DNA from 4 places in the Romboutsia sp. LXY-2 genome. Region 4 is predicted to be linked to each of the others. Evidence: riboswitches for the same ligand, from Rfam matches in the RefSeq annotation. Region 4 holds a riboswitch; each other region holds the start of a gene.
What was found. Region 4 has a riboswitch for cyclic di-GMP ahead of ACI48P_RS01190 (M20/M25/M40 family metallo-hydrolase). Riboswitches for the same ligand answer to the same signal wherever they lie in the genome.

Region 1: another riboswitch for cyclic di-GMP. It lies ahead of ACI48P_RS20750 (type II secretion system protein); the one in region 4 lies ahead of ACI48P_RS01190 (M20/M25/M40 family metallo-hydrolase).
Region 2: another riboswitch for cyclic di-GMP. It lies ahead of ACI48P_RS15930 (hypothetical protein); the one in region 4 lies ahead of ACI48P_RS01190 (M20/M25/M40 family metallo-hydrolase).
Region 3: another riboswitch for cyclic di-GMP. It lies ahead of ACI48P_RS16440 (LuxR C-terminal-related transcriptional regulator); the one in region 4 lies ahead of ACI48P_RS01190 (M20/M25/M40 family metallo-hydrolase).

What each region holds. Positions count from the first base shown of each region.
Region 1 is NZ_JBKFGI010000019.1:54,897-59,304, reverse strand. Features, by position in the region: gene ACI48P_RS20760 (prepilin peptidase) at 45-821, opposite strand; gene ACI48P_RS20755 (type IV pilus twitching motility protein PilT) at 843-1,925, opposite strand; gene ACI48P_RS20750 (type II secretion system protein) at 2,266-2,748, opposite strand; cyclic di-GMP riboswitch class II at 2,820-2,903, opposite strand; gene ACI48P_RS20745 (VWA domain-containing protein) at 3,071-4,408, opposite strand, start outside.
Region 2 is NZ_JBKFGI010000009.1:95,181-99,588, forward strand. Features, by position in the region: gene ACI48P_RS15910 (Fur family transcriptional regulator) at 1-323, opposite strand, end outside; gene rbr (rubrerythrin) at 438-974, opposite strand; gene ACI48P_RS15920 (N-acetyltransferase) at 1,176-1,604, shown strand; gene ACI48P_RS15925 (YitT family protein) at 1,827-2,672, shown strand; cyclic di-GMP riboswitch class II at 2,808-2,891, shown strand; partial or broken gene ACI48P_RS15930 (hypothetical protein) at 2,993-4,408, shown strand, end outside.
Region 3 is NZ_JBKFGI010000011.1:93,252-97,659, forward strand. Features, by position in the region: gene ACI48P_RS16430 (response regulator transcription factor) at 1-343, opposite strand, end outside; gene ACI48P_RS16435 (LytR/AlgR family response regulator transcription factor) at 555-1,277, shown strand; gene ACI48P_RS16440 (LuxR C-terminal-related transcriptional regulator) at 1,342-1,947, opposite strand; cyclic di-GMP riboswitch class II at 1,972-2,055, opposite strand; gene ACI48P_RS16445 (hypothetical protein) at 2,310-2,477, opposite strand; gene ACI48P_RS16450 (adenosylcobalamin-dependent ribonucleoside-diphosphate reductase) at 2,555-4,408, opposite strand, start outside.
Region 4 is NZ_JBKFGI010000001.1:256,963-261,370, forward strand. Features, by position in the region: gene ACI48P_RS01185 (APC family permease) at 1-221, opposite strand, end outside; gene ACI48P_RS01190 (M20/M25/M40 family metallo-hydrolase) at 574-1,980, opposite strand; cyclic di-GMP riboswitch class I at 2,251-2,335, opposite strand; gene htpG (molecular chaperone HtpG) at 2,480-4,363, opposite strand.

The DNA.
Region 1 (4,408 bases), on a different contig from region 4:
AAGTTATCTCAAAATACAAGTTAGATTTTGAGACAGCTTCTTGGTTAATACAGATTTAGATACCAGTTTATCATTTGTGTTCCATATAGAACATATACTAGGGCTCCTACTGATATGAAAGGGCCATATGGTATCATTGAGTTATATTCTTGTTTTTTTATTTTGCTGTATACTATTGTTATTATACCGTAAATTGCACCTACGTAAACACTTAGAAGTATTGTTAGGAGACCTCCTTTAAGTCCTAGGAATAATCCTAACATGCCGAAGAGTTTGATATCTCCTCCACCCATTACTTCTTTTTTTACAGCTAGTTCTATTAGGTATATTAGTAATAGCATACCTCCACCACAGATTAGTGCTCCTAGAAGCATGCTTCTATTGCTTACTAGTTTTACAAACAGATTGAATACAACTGCAAAGATTGAACCTATTATTACTAGACTATCTGGTATTATGTAGTGATCTAAGTCTATAAAGGTGATTATTATTAGTAGGGATACTAAAAACATGTAGTATATTGTTTCTATGTTGTATCCAAAGCTAATGTATATTGTGGCAAAAAGTATACCTGTTAGTATCTCTACTAGTGCGTATCTTGGTGATATTTTTTTACCACAATATCTACATTTACCTTTTAGAAATACCCAGCTTAGTATTGGTACTAAGTCTAATGGTTTTAGTCTTGTGTTGCAGTTGTAGCAATGCGATGGTGGATTTGCTACTGATATTTTTTCTGGTATTCGATAGATGCATACGTTGAAGAAGCTACCGAATATAATCCCTATTAAAAATGATACTATTATAAAATATATATCCATTGTTATATTCTCCATCTATTATTAGTACATATCCATAGCACCATAGCTACTCATACCTAACATTTTTTGAGTATTTTCAAAATCTGTGCATCTACTTAATACAGCATCTGTAGTTATTTTATCTTGTCTATATAAGTTTATTAAGTCTTGATCCATAGTCTGCATACCTTGTCTTGATGATGTTTGTATTATGTTTGGTATTTGGAATGTTTTATTTTCTCTTATCAGGTTTCTTATTGCTGTATTTGCTATCATTATCTCCAAAGCAGCTACCCTTCCTTGTCCATCTGCTGTAGGTATTAACTGTTGAGATATTACACCTTCACATACTGTTGATAGCTGTATTCTTATTTGTTGCTGTTGCTCTGATGGAAACATATCTACTATCCTATCAATGGTTTTTGCCGCTCCTACTGTATGTAGTGTAGAAAATACTAGATGACCTGTCTCAGCTGCTGTAAGAGCTATTGATATAGATTCAGTGTCTCTCATCTCTCCTATAAGTATTACATCAGGGTCTTGACGAAGTATAGCTCTTAAGGCTGAGTGAAAGCTCTTTGAGTCTGTTCCTATCTCTCTTTGATTTACTATACTGTTTTTGTGCTTATGTACGTACTCTATAGGGTCTTCTAGTGTTATTATATGGGCTTGTCTGTTTGTATTTATGATATCTATAAGGCTAGCTAATGTAGTACTTTTACCACTCCCTGTAGGCCCTGTTACTAATACTAGACCTTTGTGTTTTTTTGTGAAACTGGTTAATACTTGTGGTAAATTTAGATTTTCGAAATTTGGTATGTCTGCGTTTATTGTTCTTATTGCTAGGGTATAATTTCCTTTTTGCTTGTAAGCATTTACTCTAAATCTATTTCCGTCTTCTAAAGATGCAGAGAAGTCTAACTCTCCTATTTGGTCTAGTAGTTTAAATCTTTCCTCTCCTGCTATTTCAAGTACTATTGGTTTTGTGTGTTCATTAGTTAGGATTGTATCTGATAGTTTTATAAATCTATCCTTTACTCTTGCCATAGGATTTGTACCTACTGTTATATGTATATCTGATGCTCCTAGATTGACACCTTTATTTAGCCATTCATATATATCCACTTTATATGTCTCCTCTTTTTCTAATATTTTACATTATAAACCCAATTTATAGATATTATAATATATCTATTGTTATTTATCTATATTGTAAAATTAATATATATTCATACTAATAGCAGTATTTATTTTTTATTATTCCAATCATTTATATTTAAATATTTTTAACTAAATATAAATATTTTTTATGACGAGGACTATATTAATTATTTATATATAAGCATTCTCAATCAATGATTCCCCTGTGAGTCGTATCAATTATGAAGCTATTAACTTATATAAACTCAATAAAAATTATCAACATGCAAAAAGTGGAGATAAATATCTCCACTTCTAATATATATTAATCTTTAATTAAAGGTACTTTTATGGTTGCTGTCGATCCGTTATTAGGAGTACTTTCTTTTGTAACACCAAGATCTGAAGCTAATTTATCTATTGAAGCATTACTCATATATGATCCTTTTATATCTATTACTAAAGTAACACCTTTAGTTGCTTGTGTTGATCCTGCCGCTAGTGTGTATGTAACTTTATTCGGAACATCTGGATTAGAATCTAAGTATCCACCTACCAATAAATCTGTTGTTGCTGTTCCGCCAGAAGCTGCTGCTATGCTTGTTGGTACCACATCATTGTCTGAATAGAAAACAGTTGTTGCTGATTTTATAGAAGCTACAGTAGCAGATATATCTGCTCCTTTAGACTTATCTATTTGCTTAAATAATGCGGGTACTGCTACTATTGCTAATATACCTATAATTGCTATTACTACTAATAGTTCTACTAATGTAAAACCTTTGTTGTTTTTCTTTTTCTTTAACATAAAAGTTCCCCCTCAATTTTCATTACTATAGACATAAAAAAAGGCCTCAAATATATATAGAAAATCTATATAATTTAGATAGCCGGTTGCACCACTTACTCCATATGTCTCAGGTGCCCATGTACAAGACATACTTCTTAGTATCTATAGTATTTTTATATACTAATTATAGCATGTTTTATCTCTACACGCATTACTTTTATTACATTTTTTACCATATTATTATTTTATAGTATTACTACTTTAGTATATATTCTTTTACTACTTACATTTAATAAATCAATAAAATTAGAAGCTATTTTTATAGCTTCTGATTTTATTATTAAAATAATTCTGGCATCTCTTCACTAATATTTAAAATTGTCGGAATATCCCTATCCATATTAGCTATAGATGAATATTGCCCGTTATCCTGTAGTAATAATGAATAGGCCAATACATAGCTTGTTTTTTTGTTATTAAATCTATTTAAACCCTTAACATCAATAGTTCTTCCTGTAATATATTGTGAACCAATTTTTATTTTTGAATTAGGGTCAACTGTCATATCTTCATTATACCTATATAGATATATGCTATCTTCATCTAGCATGGCATTTTCCGGTATTACTACTTTGAAATTCCCATTATCTTTATTTATATCTACTTTAACTCCCAAGGTATAATATACATTTTTTACACCATTTATAGTACCTTCTTGGACTTTATAATTATTTTTATCAGTAAGTAGTAGTCCATGTGACACTATTTTATTTATACCTTGAAGAATAAAACTACTTTCAGGTAAATTTTGTTCTTTAATTATTTGCTTATTATTCAAAGATACATCATTATAAATAATTTTACCATCTGATTCACTAAATATCACTTTTCCAAGATTCTCACTGCTTATTTCTAGTCTTATCTTCACAGGTTCTGAATAATAAAAATAACCTTCTTTGGCATCTGCTTGAGTGTTTAGTTTATAATTAACAACGCCTTCAATTACACCATTTAATTTATTTGTACTCCCACTATTATAGGCATAGTTGAATGTATGTGTTGATGATCCTATCTGAGATTTTACATCAAATCCATTCGGTAAAATATCTGTTAATTGAATATTGTTTACATATAAACTTTGCACTAACTGAGCATTGTTAAGATCCTGTTTTGTTCGATAAAAATCTGTTACAGGTATATTGTTTGGTGTTAATGTATATTCTAGTACAAAATTATTATTGTAATAGTTTGTTATACTTCTTTGTAGTGTAAATCTTGTATCAACAATAAATGGACCATATTTACCTTGCTTTGTCATTTTAAAATTATCACCTGTTTTCATTCCAGACTCATATAATATATAATATTTGCCTGGTTCTTCAGGTATCTTAACACCACTTTCACCTGTAAATCCACCATCTGATGTTTCACCCGGGGCTTTACTTTTAGAAGGATAAAACCATTCTTTAGGTATATTTTTATAGTCTCGCTCATTTCCACTTTTTGTAGTTGTAGTATACTTAAGATTAAATGCAGCTTCAGCTCCACAGTTAAAATACTCTATAAATATAGGATAGTACTTATTTTTATCTAAGTTAATTTTATTTTGTGGGTTATCCCATTTTGGGCCATGAACTGTAAAATTTTCTACAAGAACTATATTTTCGCCATCTACATT
Region 2 (4,408 bases), on a different contig from region 4:
ATAGATATGTTTTCTTCTTCTGAAACAGAATTAATAAACTTATCTATTGTATCTGACTCAAGGTCATAAATCTCACCGCAACTATTACAAATTAGATGAGCGTGTGAACTTACATTTTTATCAAACCTATCAGGTTGATTAGGCATGCTAACCTTACTTATAAAGCCATTGTCAACTAATTGAGCTAAATTTCTATACACAGTTCCTAAACTTAATTCAGGGTTATCTTTTTTTAGATGATTATAAATAAAATCAGCTGTAGGATGTATATCACTCTCAAGTATTGTATCCAGAATTAGTTTTCGTTGTTTTGAGAACTTCATAACATTCCTCCTTTAGAATAATAATAGTAATTATTATTAATATTATTCTAAAAAAATATACCCTGATTGTCAATTATTATTGTATGGTAAGTTTAGGAATACATATTAATACAATTAGAATTTTTCAGATTTTACTTCAAAGTATGATTGAGGATGGTCGCATACTGGACATTTTGCTAATGCTTTAGGTCCTACGTGAACATGGCCACAGTTCATACATCTCCATTCAACTGATTCTTCTTTAGCAAATACTTTTTCTTCCTGAACATTCTTTAATAGTTCTAAGTATCTTTCTTCGTGTTGCTTTTCGATTTTACCAACAGCTCTTAATAAGAATGCTATTTGAGTGAATCCTTCTTCTTCTGCATCTTTAGCAAATTGCTCATACATATCAACCCACTCGTAGTTTTCACCACTAGCAGCATCTTTTAAATTTTCTTCAGTAGTAGGAATACCTTCATGTAATAGCTTAAACCACATTTTTGCATGAGCCATTTCATTATGAGCAGTTTCTTCGAATACTGCAGCTATTTTGTTGTAACCTTCTTTTTTAGCTTGAGAAGCATAGTAAGTATACTTGTTTCTAGCTTGAGATTCACCTGCAAAAGCGGCCATTAAGTTTTGTTCTGTTTTAGTTCCTTTTAAATTCATAGTTAATACCTCCTGAGTAATAGTAGTAATGATTACTATTATTATATTAACCATCTTTAGATTTATTGTCAACAATTTTTTATGATAGGTTAGAAACTTTTAAATATTGTGCAAGATCAATATAGATTTATTTATGAACCTAGTAACATAGAATTAATAATGTTAATATTTAAATATAGATATATAGAAAGGGTGAATATTATGATTAGAGAATTAGAAAATAAAGATATAGATAAAATAATGGAAATATGGCTAGAAAGTACTATAGAAGCTCATAAATTCATGAAAAAACAATATTGGGAGATTAACTATGATACTGTAAAAAATGTGTACATACCAATATCGAATACTTTTGTATATGAAGAGGATGATATTATAAAAGGATTTATAAGTGTTATAAATAATGAGTTTATTGGTGCTTTATTCGTTGATATAGAATCACAAGGGAAGGGCATAGGTAAATGTTTAATAAATTACACATTAGCAAGATATAAAAAATTAAATTTAGCAGTATATAAGGATAATTATAAATCAGTTAAGTTTTATATTAATAGAGGATTTAAGATAATTAAAGAACAAAATAATGAAGACTCGGGATATATAGAATATATTATGGAAAGCACACTCTAATAAAGTGTGTTTTTATACTTTTGATATAATAAGTAACAAGGATATAGAATGATGGAAATAAATTGGAAAATAAATTTCGATACTAGTTATTATAGATTACCTACAGATACAGAATACCATACAAATAAATTTTAGGTGATATATATGTATACAACTATTAGTATGAGTAATTGATATATAATTATCTTAGGGGGCTAATTATATAAAAAGGAGAGAAATTAAATGGGGAAAGATAAGTTTATTAGAATCTTATTAATTACTGTAGGAATTATATTATCAATTATAGGAATCAATGGATTCTTGGCTCCGGCAAATTTACTTAGTAATGGTTTTGCCGGAATAGCAGTTCTTGTAGACTATATGTACAATATTAATATGGGTATTTTTATATTCGTAATAAATATACCTATATTTTTATATTCTAGAAAATATGTAGATAAGGAGTTTTTCTACAGTAGCTTAATAAATATGATTATATATTCTATAGCACTAGGATTTACACAAGATTTATTTGCATTTATAAATATCGATGATATTATGATGCAATCAATATTTGGAGGAGTTTTTGTAGGTATAGGATTAGGATTAATTTTTAAAGCTAATGCATCTTTAGGTGGAATGGATATTGTTACAGCTATTTTAAAAATAAAGTATGATATACCTATAGGATTAACATTTTTATTAATAAACACATTAATAGTGTGTGCTGGTGGGATGATATTTGGTGTTAGGCTGGCTATGTACACTATAGTATCTATGTACATAACGTCTGTAACATTAGAAGCTGCAAAAAATTGCTTTAATAAACAGAAATCTATTTTGCTTATATCAGATAAATATGAAGAAATAGCTGAAGCCATAATGACTAAGATACATAGAGGAGTTACTTTCTTAGAAGCTGAAGGTGCGTATACGAATAATAAAAAGAAGTTAATTTATTGTATAGTATCATCGAATCAAGTTATTAAGGTAAAAGAATTAATATATGAAACTGATGAAAATGCATTTGTATCTATTAATAATGTAGATGAAGTAAGAGGTGGAGGGTTTAAAGTAAAAGCGCTATAGATGAATAAAAGACACTAGTTAATTGGAGAAAGAAGAATTTATAAGAAAATTTGAAAAAAAATAAGTAAGAAATCATACCAATTATTTACAAAGTGCCTTAGGACTGATATAATCAATTACATCATTAAGTACAATTTTACACATAGAAACGTTGAAGCATACTCTTAATATGGGCACCTTGAGTATGTTGAGTTAGTGATGCAACCGGCTATGATTTTTAATCATAGTCTTTTTTTGTTTTAAATATAATTCATTTAACTATGAAATAAACACTAGGCAAAAAAAGACTATAAAAATTAAAATCAATGGAGGGAACAGAAATGAGTAAAAGGAATGGTGTAAAAAGGTTATTATGTTTTATATTTGCATTTATATACCTAGTATACAACTTTAATCCTGGCCTAGTTTTTGCTACAGAGACCAGTAGTCATATGTCAGTAAATATTACTACTGATTCTCAAAAGGTAGAATCAGGTTCATATGTGAAATTTAAAGTTGATTACAACATCAATAACAATGGAGCATTAAAAGAAGGGGACTATATGGAAGTCCAAATTCCTAAAGGACTTGAAAATGTACAAATTGGATGGGAAGGAAATAAGCATTTCAAAGAAATACAGAAAGTATCTGATAGGGTGTATAGACTTGTATTTGGACAGAATGTTAGGTTAGGCTTTCAAGGATACTTTGGATTAGGGGCCATGGCGAGGAATAATACAAACTACGATATCGATGCTACGGTAACTGTATCCCAAGGAGATATAAAATCTAGTAGCACCATAACAATAAGCCCTGAAAGACATGGGGAAGTAGGTACAGAAAATAGAGTTTTAATTAAATATGCACCGACAAATCCTAAGAATAATTACTACACACAAGTAGCTGCACAACGCGGAGAAATTAAACCAGGTTGCAAGACGGTTGATTTCGTAATAGAAGTAAATACTAAAAATGGTTGTTTAGATAAGGTAATTGTAAGTGACCAATTACCTTATGGTATGGAATTAGTAGAAGATTCACTTAAAATTAAAAGGTATTATAACGGTCCTTATGGCATGCAAATAAAAGATGCTAGAGATAAAGTAAAGGATATAAAAAAGTCAAAAGATAATTTTCTCGTTGATTTAGGAAATTTAAATTATGATAACTTAATAACTAAATCTGACACTAATATGTATAGAATAGAATATACAGTAAAAATTTTAGATGATACAATGGAACTTTTGAATACAGCAAAAATAGATTATACAGAAAATGGAGTCAGATTAACTGGAAAAGAAGAATTTGAAGTAATTCCATTTGATTATTCTGGATCTACTATTGGATATAAAAAAGTAGATAGAAACTTTATAGAGCATAATGATCCTAATCAAATCGTTACATATACTATAGTATTTGAAAATAGCAATAGATTTGATAAAGGTGGAATAAATATATTTGATAAATTACATGGAGATGTTAAATATGTTTCAAGTGAAGAGACAGATTACTTTGATGTAAATTATGATGAGAAAACACACATTGTTAATATAACTAATAAAAAAGCATTAGAAGAAAATGTTAGACAAGAAATAAAAATAGTAACAGATTTTTCAAATGTAAAACCTGGGACGACTGTTTCAAATACTCTTTACAATCAAGACGGTAATAGAGTAAGTAACACAGTTAAAACAGAAAAAGAGGAAACACCTTTAGTGCCAGAGGAACCGACGAAACCGGAAGTACCAGTTGATCCA
Region 3 (4,408 bases), on a different contig from region 4:
CTTTTTGTATTTGATTTAGTGCCCAAGGAATACTTTCCGAATCAATGTTAGGTAAAATATATGCATCAAAACCAAGTTCTATGGCTTTTCCAAAAATTGATTTATCTTCTTCAAAATCTAGTATCATTATTTTAATGTTTTTCTTATCTTTAATATTTTTCAAGAAGTTTAAATATTTAATATTCCCATTATTTGTATCTGTAATTATTGTATCAATTCCTTCTAAATCTAATTTTTCATAAGTGTTACATTGCACAATACTTGATACAATACTTTCACCATCTAATATATTTATTAATCCGCTTCTAATAATTAATGAACTTGAAACTACTAGTATATTCATATTTCCCCCATACTTCTGTAAACAGCTATTTGTTTCTTCTTTATATTTATATAACTTAATTGTAATAAAATAAGAAATTTATATAAGTATCATTTCGTAATTTGGTAATTTATGGTGTAAATAGAAATCAACTCTAATAATTTTTCTGAAAATTAATGTTATAATAAATATAATAATTTTATTGTAAAACTATATTTTGAGAGGTGTTTACTTGCGAATAATAATATGTGATGACTTAGAAACCGATAGAATGACTCTTTACGATAATATTAAAAACTATTGTTTTTTAAATAAATATTATATTGATATAATTACATGTAGTAATAGTAATGATCTATTTAATAATTTTGAGGAGAATAAAATCAACCTTATATTTTTAGATATTTATCTAAATGATAATAGTGATATGACTGGTATTGATATTGCAAGAAAAATTAGAGAAATAGATTCAAGCTGTATTATAATTTTTACTACTGTTAGTAATGAGCATGCCCTTGATGCATTCTCTGTGTATGCATTTGATTACTTGGTTAAACCAATAAAATCTGAAGTTCTTCTAAACACTTTAAATAGATGTTTTTCACTATTATCACAGCCTTCAAAGTATATTGAAGTCTTATCTAATAGATTATTAATAAAGATTCTACAAAAAAATATCTTATATATTGAAGTATTTAATAAATATTGTTTGATACATACTACCTCTGATTCAATAAAGACGTATATGACATTATCTCAGATTGAAAAATTATTAGATTCTGATATATTTTTAAGATGCCATAGAAGCTATATTGTAAACTTGGAGCATGTGAAAAATTATTCTGATTGTGATTTTCTTTTATCTAATGGAAGCCAGGTACCTATTTCTAAGGATAAAAAGATTTCAATCAAACAGGTATATCTAGACTATTTATTTAATTTAACTAGAGCTTAAAAATGTTACTGAAATTAGACTAGTGGAAATAAATTTTTCACTAGTCTAATCTTATTTTTATATTTTATAATACTAATAGCCCCTTGTCGTAAGCATATATTGCTGCTTGAATTCGGTCTTTTAAATTTAGTTTAGAGAAAATATTGCTGGTATGTTTTTTTACTGTATGTTCAGTTATAAATAAGTCCTTTGATATTTCAAAATTACTTTTACCTTTTGCTATGCATATTAGTATTTCTCTTTCTCTTTTTGTAAGTTCATCCACTTGTTCTGTACTTTTTCTTGATATATAATTTTCTATAAAATCTCCATCGTAATATTTTTTTCCTTTAGATAATTGTTTTACAGCATAAGCTATATCTTCTGAATCGATATTTGCCAATATGTATCCATCTACTCCTGCCTTCATACATTTTGAAAATATACTTTTATTTTCATAAAAATCTAATATCATGATTTTGGCATTAGTCTTACATTTTATTTCTCTAATATAATCTAAATATTGTTCATTATTCTTGTTTAAATCGATAAGTATTAAATCATAATTTCCTTCATATGCTTCTGAAAATATATGACTTTCTGTAATGTCTCTTACACAGTTTTCTTTTGATAATATGCCTTCTATACCTTTTCTAATTATAAGTGATTCTGATATTACAATAACTTGCATATTTATTCCCCCTTAAAAATATACCAGTTATTTAGCCGGTTGCACTACTAGCTCCATATATCTCTAAGTGCCCACATATAAGATATATTTCTTCACTTCTAAAAACTATTTTTTTCTTCACTTAAAAGATTAATAATTTTAATACTTTTTAATTATATTTTAAATTAATTTTTAATGGTTGTAATCATAATGGGGTAGTAATTTTAATGGTACTTTAGAATAATTTAGATTCCTAATTATTACATTTTTCTACAATAAAATAAAGTAGTCTAGCTTTTATGCTAAACTACTTTATTTTCATAGACTATAACCTCTTAATAGTAAAGAAATCATTATTTCTCAAACATTACTTATATGCACTACTAGTATACCTCTACTTGTCTACTTAACTTAATAACTTTTTTGTGCTCACAGTTTGCTTTATGCTTGTCTCTTTCTTCAAAGCTCCAAAACAATTCACCACAGTATCTACACACAAATATTATACCTTTATTATTATCTAGCGAACTATTTAATTCATTATTATCCATTCTTTCTCCTTGTACTAATACCCAGACTTCTTTTTATATACTCTAAGTATTATCAGGATTCTTATCTTTAATACTACTTAATTGCACTTACTATAACCACACTGCATACAAATAGCGCAACCACCTGTAGGTATTATTGCTTCATTACCACACTCTGGGCAAACAAATCTTTCACTTTCATGTTCTTTATTACTATCTTTATTATGTTCAGCATTACTTTCCTTCTTAACTTCTTTTACATTTTTCTCTTCTGTCTTTTCTTCGCTACTTTCTTTATCTTCACTTTTCTTGTTCTTATTTTTATCGTTTAATAGTACACCACTTCTCTTACATCCATCACGATATATTGTTATTCCCTTAAGATTATTTTTCCAAGCTAACATATATATATCGTAAACATCTTTAGGAGTAGCTTGATAAGGAAGATTTATTGTTGATGAAATTGATGCATCAATGTATTTTTGCCAAGCATTTTGCATTTCTATTCTTTCTTTAGGGCTTAAAGTCATAGCTGTTACAAAGATGTCTGGTAGATCTTTTTCATCTATTAAATCCTTCACATCCATGTATTGTTCAACTATTGGAGTGTATACCTTGTAATATACATCCTTGTCATGTAGTGTCTCTGTCTTTCTTGTGTAGGACGTATTAAACATTGGCTCTATTCCACCACTTATTCCAAGCATTGTTGAAATTGAACCTGTTGGTGGTATTGTAAGTATTTGAGAATTTCTAAGACCATATTTTTCAACTAGTTCTTTAACATCTTGCTCTACGTTATTTTTGAAGAACTCTGAACTAAATAAGGCTTCTTTGTTGTAATTTTCATAAGTTCCTTTTGCTTTTGCTATCAGTGCTGACTGTTTTACTGCCGCATTTAGCATTGTTTTTGATAAAGTTTCGCAAAGGTCTATAGCTTCTTTTGAGCCATATCTTATGTTTAGCTTTATCATCATATCAGCAATTCCCATTACACCAAGACCTATTTGTCTGTATTTACCTACTGTTTCTTTTTGCTCTTTTAATGGATGTAAATCTAGTCCTTCTTCTAATACTTCATTAAGTGCTACTACACTTTCATGGACACAGTCTTTAAATTTCTCTATATCAAATATTGCGTTATCTGTAAATGGTTCTACTATAAATTCAGATAAATTTATTGAGCCCAATAAACAACTACCTCCTGCTGGTAATGGCTCCTCCGCACATGGATTAACTCCTGCATATTTAAATTCTTTATCTTCACTTAATAAATGATTTTTCTCAATGTGGTCCCAAAATAGTATTCCTGGTTCTGCATAGTCCCAGTTGTTTACTACTAACTTCATGAAAAGCTCATAAGCATCTACTACCTTACTTACAACTTCACCCGTTGAGTCTACTACAAATTTACACTCATACTTTTCTTTATTTTCAACAGCTTTCATAAACTCATCATTTATTCTAACTGATATATTTGCCTTAGTTACTCTTTCTAAATCTGTCTTTATATCTATAAATTCTCCAATATCAGGATGATTAACATCCATTGATATCATTAATGCTCCTCGTCTTCCTCTTTGTCCTATTAGCCCTGTTGTCATACTGTATAAATCCATAAAGGATACTGCACCTGTAGTTGTCTTAGCTGAGTTATGCACAGCTGATCCTTTTGGTCTTAGTTTTGAAATATCAAAGCCTACTCCTCCACCATAGCTAAAGGTTCTTGCTAGTCTTTTAGCTGTGTCAAAGATACTTTCTATACTATCTTCAGGTGGTGTTAATACGTAGCAATTTGAGTAGGTTACTTTTATACCTTCCTTTGGCAATCCTCTATTTGCTAATATTCGCCCTGCAAATAAGAACTTTCTCTCTTTTATTAGCTTTGCTATTTTCTTATTGCCTCCAGATATTCTTTCTATCCATTCGTTGAAAGACTCATTGTTGTATTG
Region 4 (4,408 bases):
GTTTCAGGTATTGCTGCTGCAAGCTCTGCAGATGTAAGTCCTGCTGCTATTGTTATAAGTCCTGCTAATCCCCACGCTATGATTCCAAGTCCTGGTGCTCCTGTTGCTGCGAATACTGCATTAGCCTTAAAGAATACACCAGATCCTATTACTATACCAATAACTGTTGATAAAGCTGCAAATAATCCGATGCTCTTTTTTAAGTTTTTCTGATTGCTCATGTTGTCCTCCTTTTTGTAATACATTATAATTTTTAGAAAATTCCCTAAATTAATTAAACTTATTGTAATACATCTTTACCCAAAAATAAACAATTTTTTTACATTTTTTTCGACATATATTCTTTATTTATTAAATTAAAATTGAAGAAATCGTTTATTTTAATAACTCAAGCTAAAAAAATAAATTTAATTATTTTAAAATAAAACATAAAAAAATCATAAATGATTCAACTATATTTATATAGTTAACTTTAGATAACTATATAAATAAGCCAAGATAATTTAATATATTAAATCATCTTGGCTTAAAACAACTATCTCAAATATTGAGCTAATTATACTATTTTGTTACCTATTTTCTTGGCATCTGTTGATTCTCATATTCCATATCTGTTTTTACTATCTTTTTATTAGAATTTCCTGGTTTCTTATTATTCATATCCATAATCATATCTAATACTACAGTAGATGTTTCATATATGTTATTTGGATCTATTTTATCTACAGTATCTTCATCTGTATGATAGTATGGGTCCGGCGAGAATTGTATAAATACTGCCGGTATTCCTGCATATTCAAATGGTGCATGATCACTTGAACCTGAGTTATAATGTCCACCATATTCATATCCTAATTCTTTTATACTTGCCTCTGCAATATCAGTCATCTTATGATCTGCATTATTATTTATATTATATGTTACTAGACTCTCTCCAACTCCAACCATGTCAAGATTTATCATACCTGCTATATCTTTAGCCTCTCCTGAGTCTACAAGTTGGGCAACATATTCATCAGAACCTATTAACCCTATTTCTTCTGCTCCAAATGCCACAAATCTTACATTATATTGTAATTTATTTTTAAATTCTGGTTGAGATAATAATTTAGCAACTTCTAATATAGTAGCAGTACCACTTGCATTATCATTTGCTCCTGGACAACTTACACTATCAAAATGTGCTCCTATTACTATAGTTTGAGGGTTTTTAGCATTTTTGTGAGCTGGTATTTCTCCTATTACATTGTAAGAATAACTATCTTTTTTTACTAAAGTATTTACTTCAAGAGAAGCTTCTACAGTTTGTCCCGAATTTATCTTCGATAATAATGCTTCTCCATCTGCTTTACTCATACCAACAGTTGGCCCTTTACTATCAGCTAAAGAACCCAATGTCCCACTTAATGTTCCATTTGTATTGTTATATATAATTACACCTACTGCACCATTAGCATAAGCATTTTTTGCTTTTTCTGCAAAAGATATGCTACCCCTTTGTATAAGTGCTATTTTACCTTCTAAGTTCACTTCCCTACATTCATCTTCAGTTCCTATTCCAGCATAGGCTAATTCTCCTTTTAATTCTCCATTTGTAGGTTGAGAATATGTCATAGTTTTTACAGAAAGATTTGTCCCATCTACAATACAAGCTGACCCTTCATCTATAAATCCATCTATACCATCAATAGTTCTTAACTCTGTGTTAAGACCAAGTTTATTAAACTGACCTAATATATAATCCGCTGCCTCATGCTCCCCTTCAAATCCAGTTACCCTTGCATTATCTTTATTATTTTCTAATAACTCATCCATAGATAATCTTTCTATGTCTTTAATTATTCTATTAACACTTAATTGTCTCTCTAATTTAGACCATAATCCACTTGCATTGGCTCCTGCAAATGCTGGTGTTGTAAATATAATAGGTGCCGCTATTATAGCTGATGCTGCTATTGCATATATTTTTTTATTTTTCATACTCATCCCCCTGATTACTCTTTAAAATTTTCAACCTAATTAAATCTCTTTCCATAAGATATCAGTAATTGCTAAATAATTTTTTATTTAATCACCTCCATTATTAGTTATAAAACCATACATAATGTGGCACTGTAATTTAACTATTTATAACGTATTTGGCGGACTTGTAGTATATATTTCTTAGATAATAAAAAAACTACCTTTTATTTTTAAAGGTAGTTGCGTTATAAATAAACTTAAATATTTTCACAAAAATACTCAAGTTTATAGTGCAACTGGCTGGCTTATATAAATATACTTAGCCCCTTTAGCTTTGCGTCCTCAGATTTCTCTAAGTTTGCCAATTATATCAGGTTTTTATTAATTTAAATAGTATACGAAGTTTTATAATATTTCAACTACATTTTTAAATTTTCTGAAAATTTTTATTTTATATTTTATAATCATAATAAAAACCCCTCCGTCGCAAAAAATGACTAGAGGGGTTTTTTATAAACTATAATGATATTATCATATTCATAAGTTTGTTATTTCTCTTTATAAATTCATCTAACTCTTTAGAGTCTAATTCTTTATTAGAAAGTAATGCTACATCAACTATTTGATTACAAATTAACTCTACCTGCTCTTTCTTACTTTCATCATCTTTTAGCTCAACAATCTTCTTAACAATTGGACTGTTGTTATTTATAACTAATGTCTTTTCTTCTTCAAAAGACATGCCAAAATCCATACCAGCAAATTGAGACTTCATCTCAGCCATTCTTCTAGAGTGTTCTGAAACTAGTATTATAGCTGGTGTATCTTCACTCTTTAAGCTTTCTACTGTATAAGTTTTTATTCTTTCTCCTACAGCATCCTTAAATAAGTTTTCTATAGTTTCTTTTGTTTCACTGCTAGCTTCTTCACCATTTTTTAGAATATCAGATAAATCTGCATCTATTCTATTGAAACTAACACCTTGATTTTTATATTCTGCAAATGAAATAAAGTGATTATCTATTGTAGAATCAAGTATTACAGCATCTAATTCATAATCCTTAAATAATTTTATATATTGAGCTTGCTGCTGTTCATTACTTACATAGAATACTTTATTTTCATGTTTTTCTTTAGCTTTTTCTAAGTATTCATTTAACGTTACATACTCAGAGTTTATAGTTTTAAATAATATACTATCTTTTACCTTATCATAGAATCCTTCATCTTTTAAGCACCCAAACTTGATAAATACTTGTATATCATCCCAGAATTTTTCGTAATTTTCTTTTTCATTTTTGTGTAATGATTTAAGTTTGTCAGCAACTTTCTTAACAATATGCTTAGATATTTTACTTACATCTTTATCATTTTGTAAGAAACTTCTAGATACATTTAGAGGTAAGTCTGGACAATCTATTACACCTTTTAATAGTAATAAAAACTCAGGTATTACTTCTTTTATATTATCAGCAACAAATACTTGGTTGTTGTATAGCTTAACCTTACCTTCTATAAGTTCAAACTCGTTCTTTAATTTAGGGAAGTATAATATACCTTTTAAGTTAAATGGATAATCAACATTTAGATGTATCCAGAATAATGGCTCGTCAAAAGTTCTAAATACTTTTCTATAAAACTCTTTGTATTCTTCATCAGTACAATCCTTAGGTGATTTTAACCATAATGGATGTGTATCGTTTATTGGTTTTGGTTCTACTACTTCCTCTTTGTTTTCATCCTTAACTTCATCTGATTTTTCTTTAATTGTTTCTAAATATATATCTACAGGTAAGAATGAACAATACTTATCTACTATACTTCTTACTGTATATTCTTCTAAAAATTCCTTGCTATCATCTTCTAAGTATAAAGTAATTGTAGTACCTCTAGTGTCTCTAGTGTCACTTTCACTTATTTCATATTCTAGTCCACCTTCACTTACCCATCTTACAGGTTTAGAATCTTCTTTATAAGATAAAGTATCTATTTGAACTTTTTTAGATACCATGAAAGAAGAATAGAATCCTAATCCAAAGTGACCTATTATATCATTTTCTTCATTCATCTTATCCTTGTATTTATTGAAGAAATCTTCTGCACCAGAAAATGCAACTTGATTTATATATTTATTAACTTCATCAGCGCTCATACCTATACCATTATCTTCAAATATAAGCGTACCATTTTCTTTATCTATTTTTACAGTCACTTTATAATCTTGATTTCCTTGCCCCTGTATTTCTCCAAGTGCAATAAGTTTTTTGTGTTTATTAACAGCATCACACCCATTACTTATTAGCTCTCTGATGAAGATATCCTTATCAGAGTATAACCATTTCTTTATTATTGGAAAAATATTCTCCGTATGTATTGATATACTACCTTTTTGATTTAACATAATATCTCCTCCTGTGTTTCTTTTTTCCCTTATATTTATTATTAT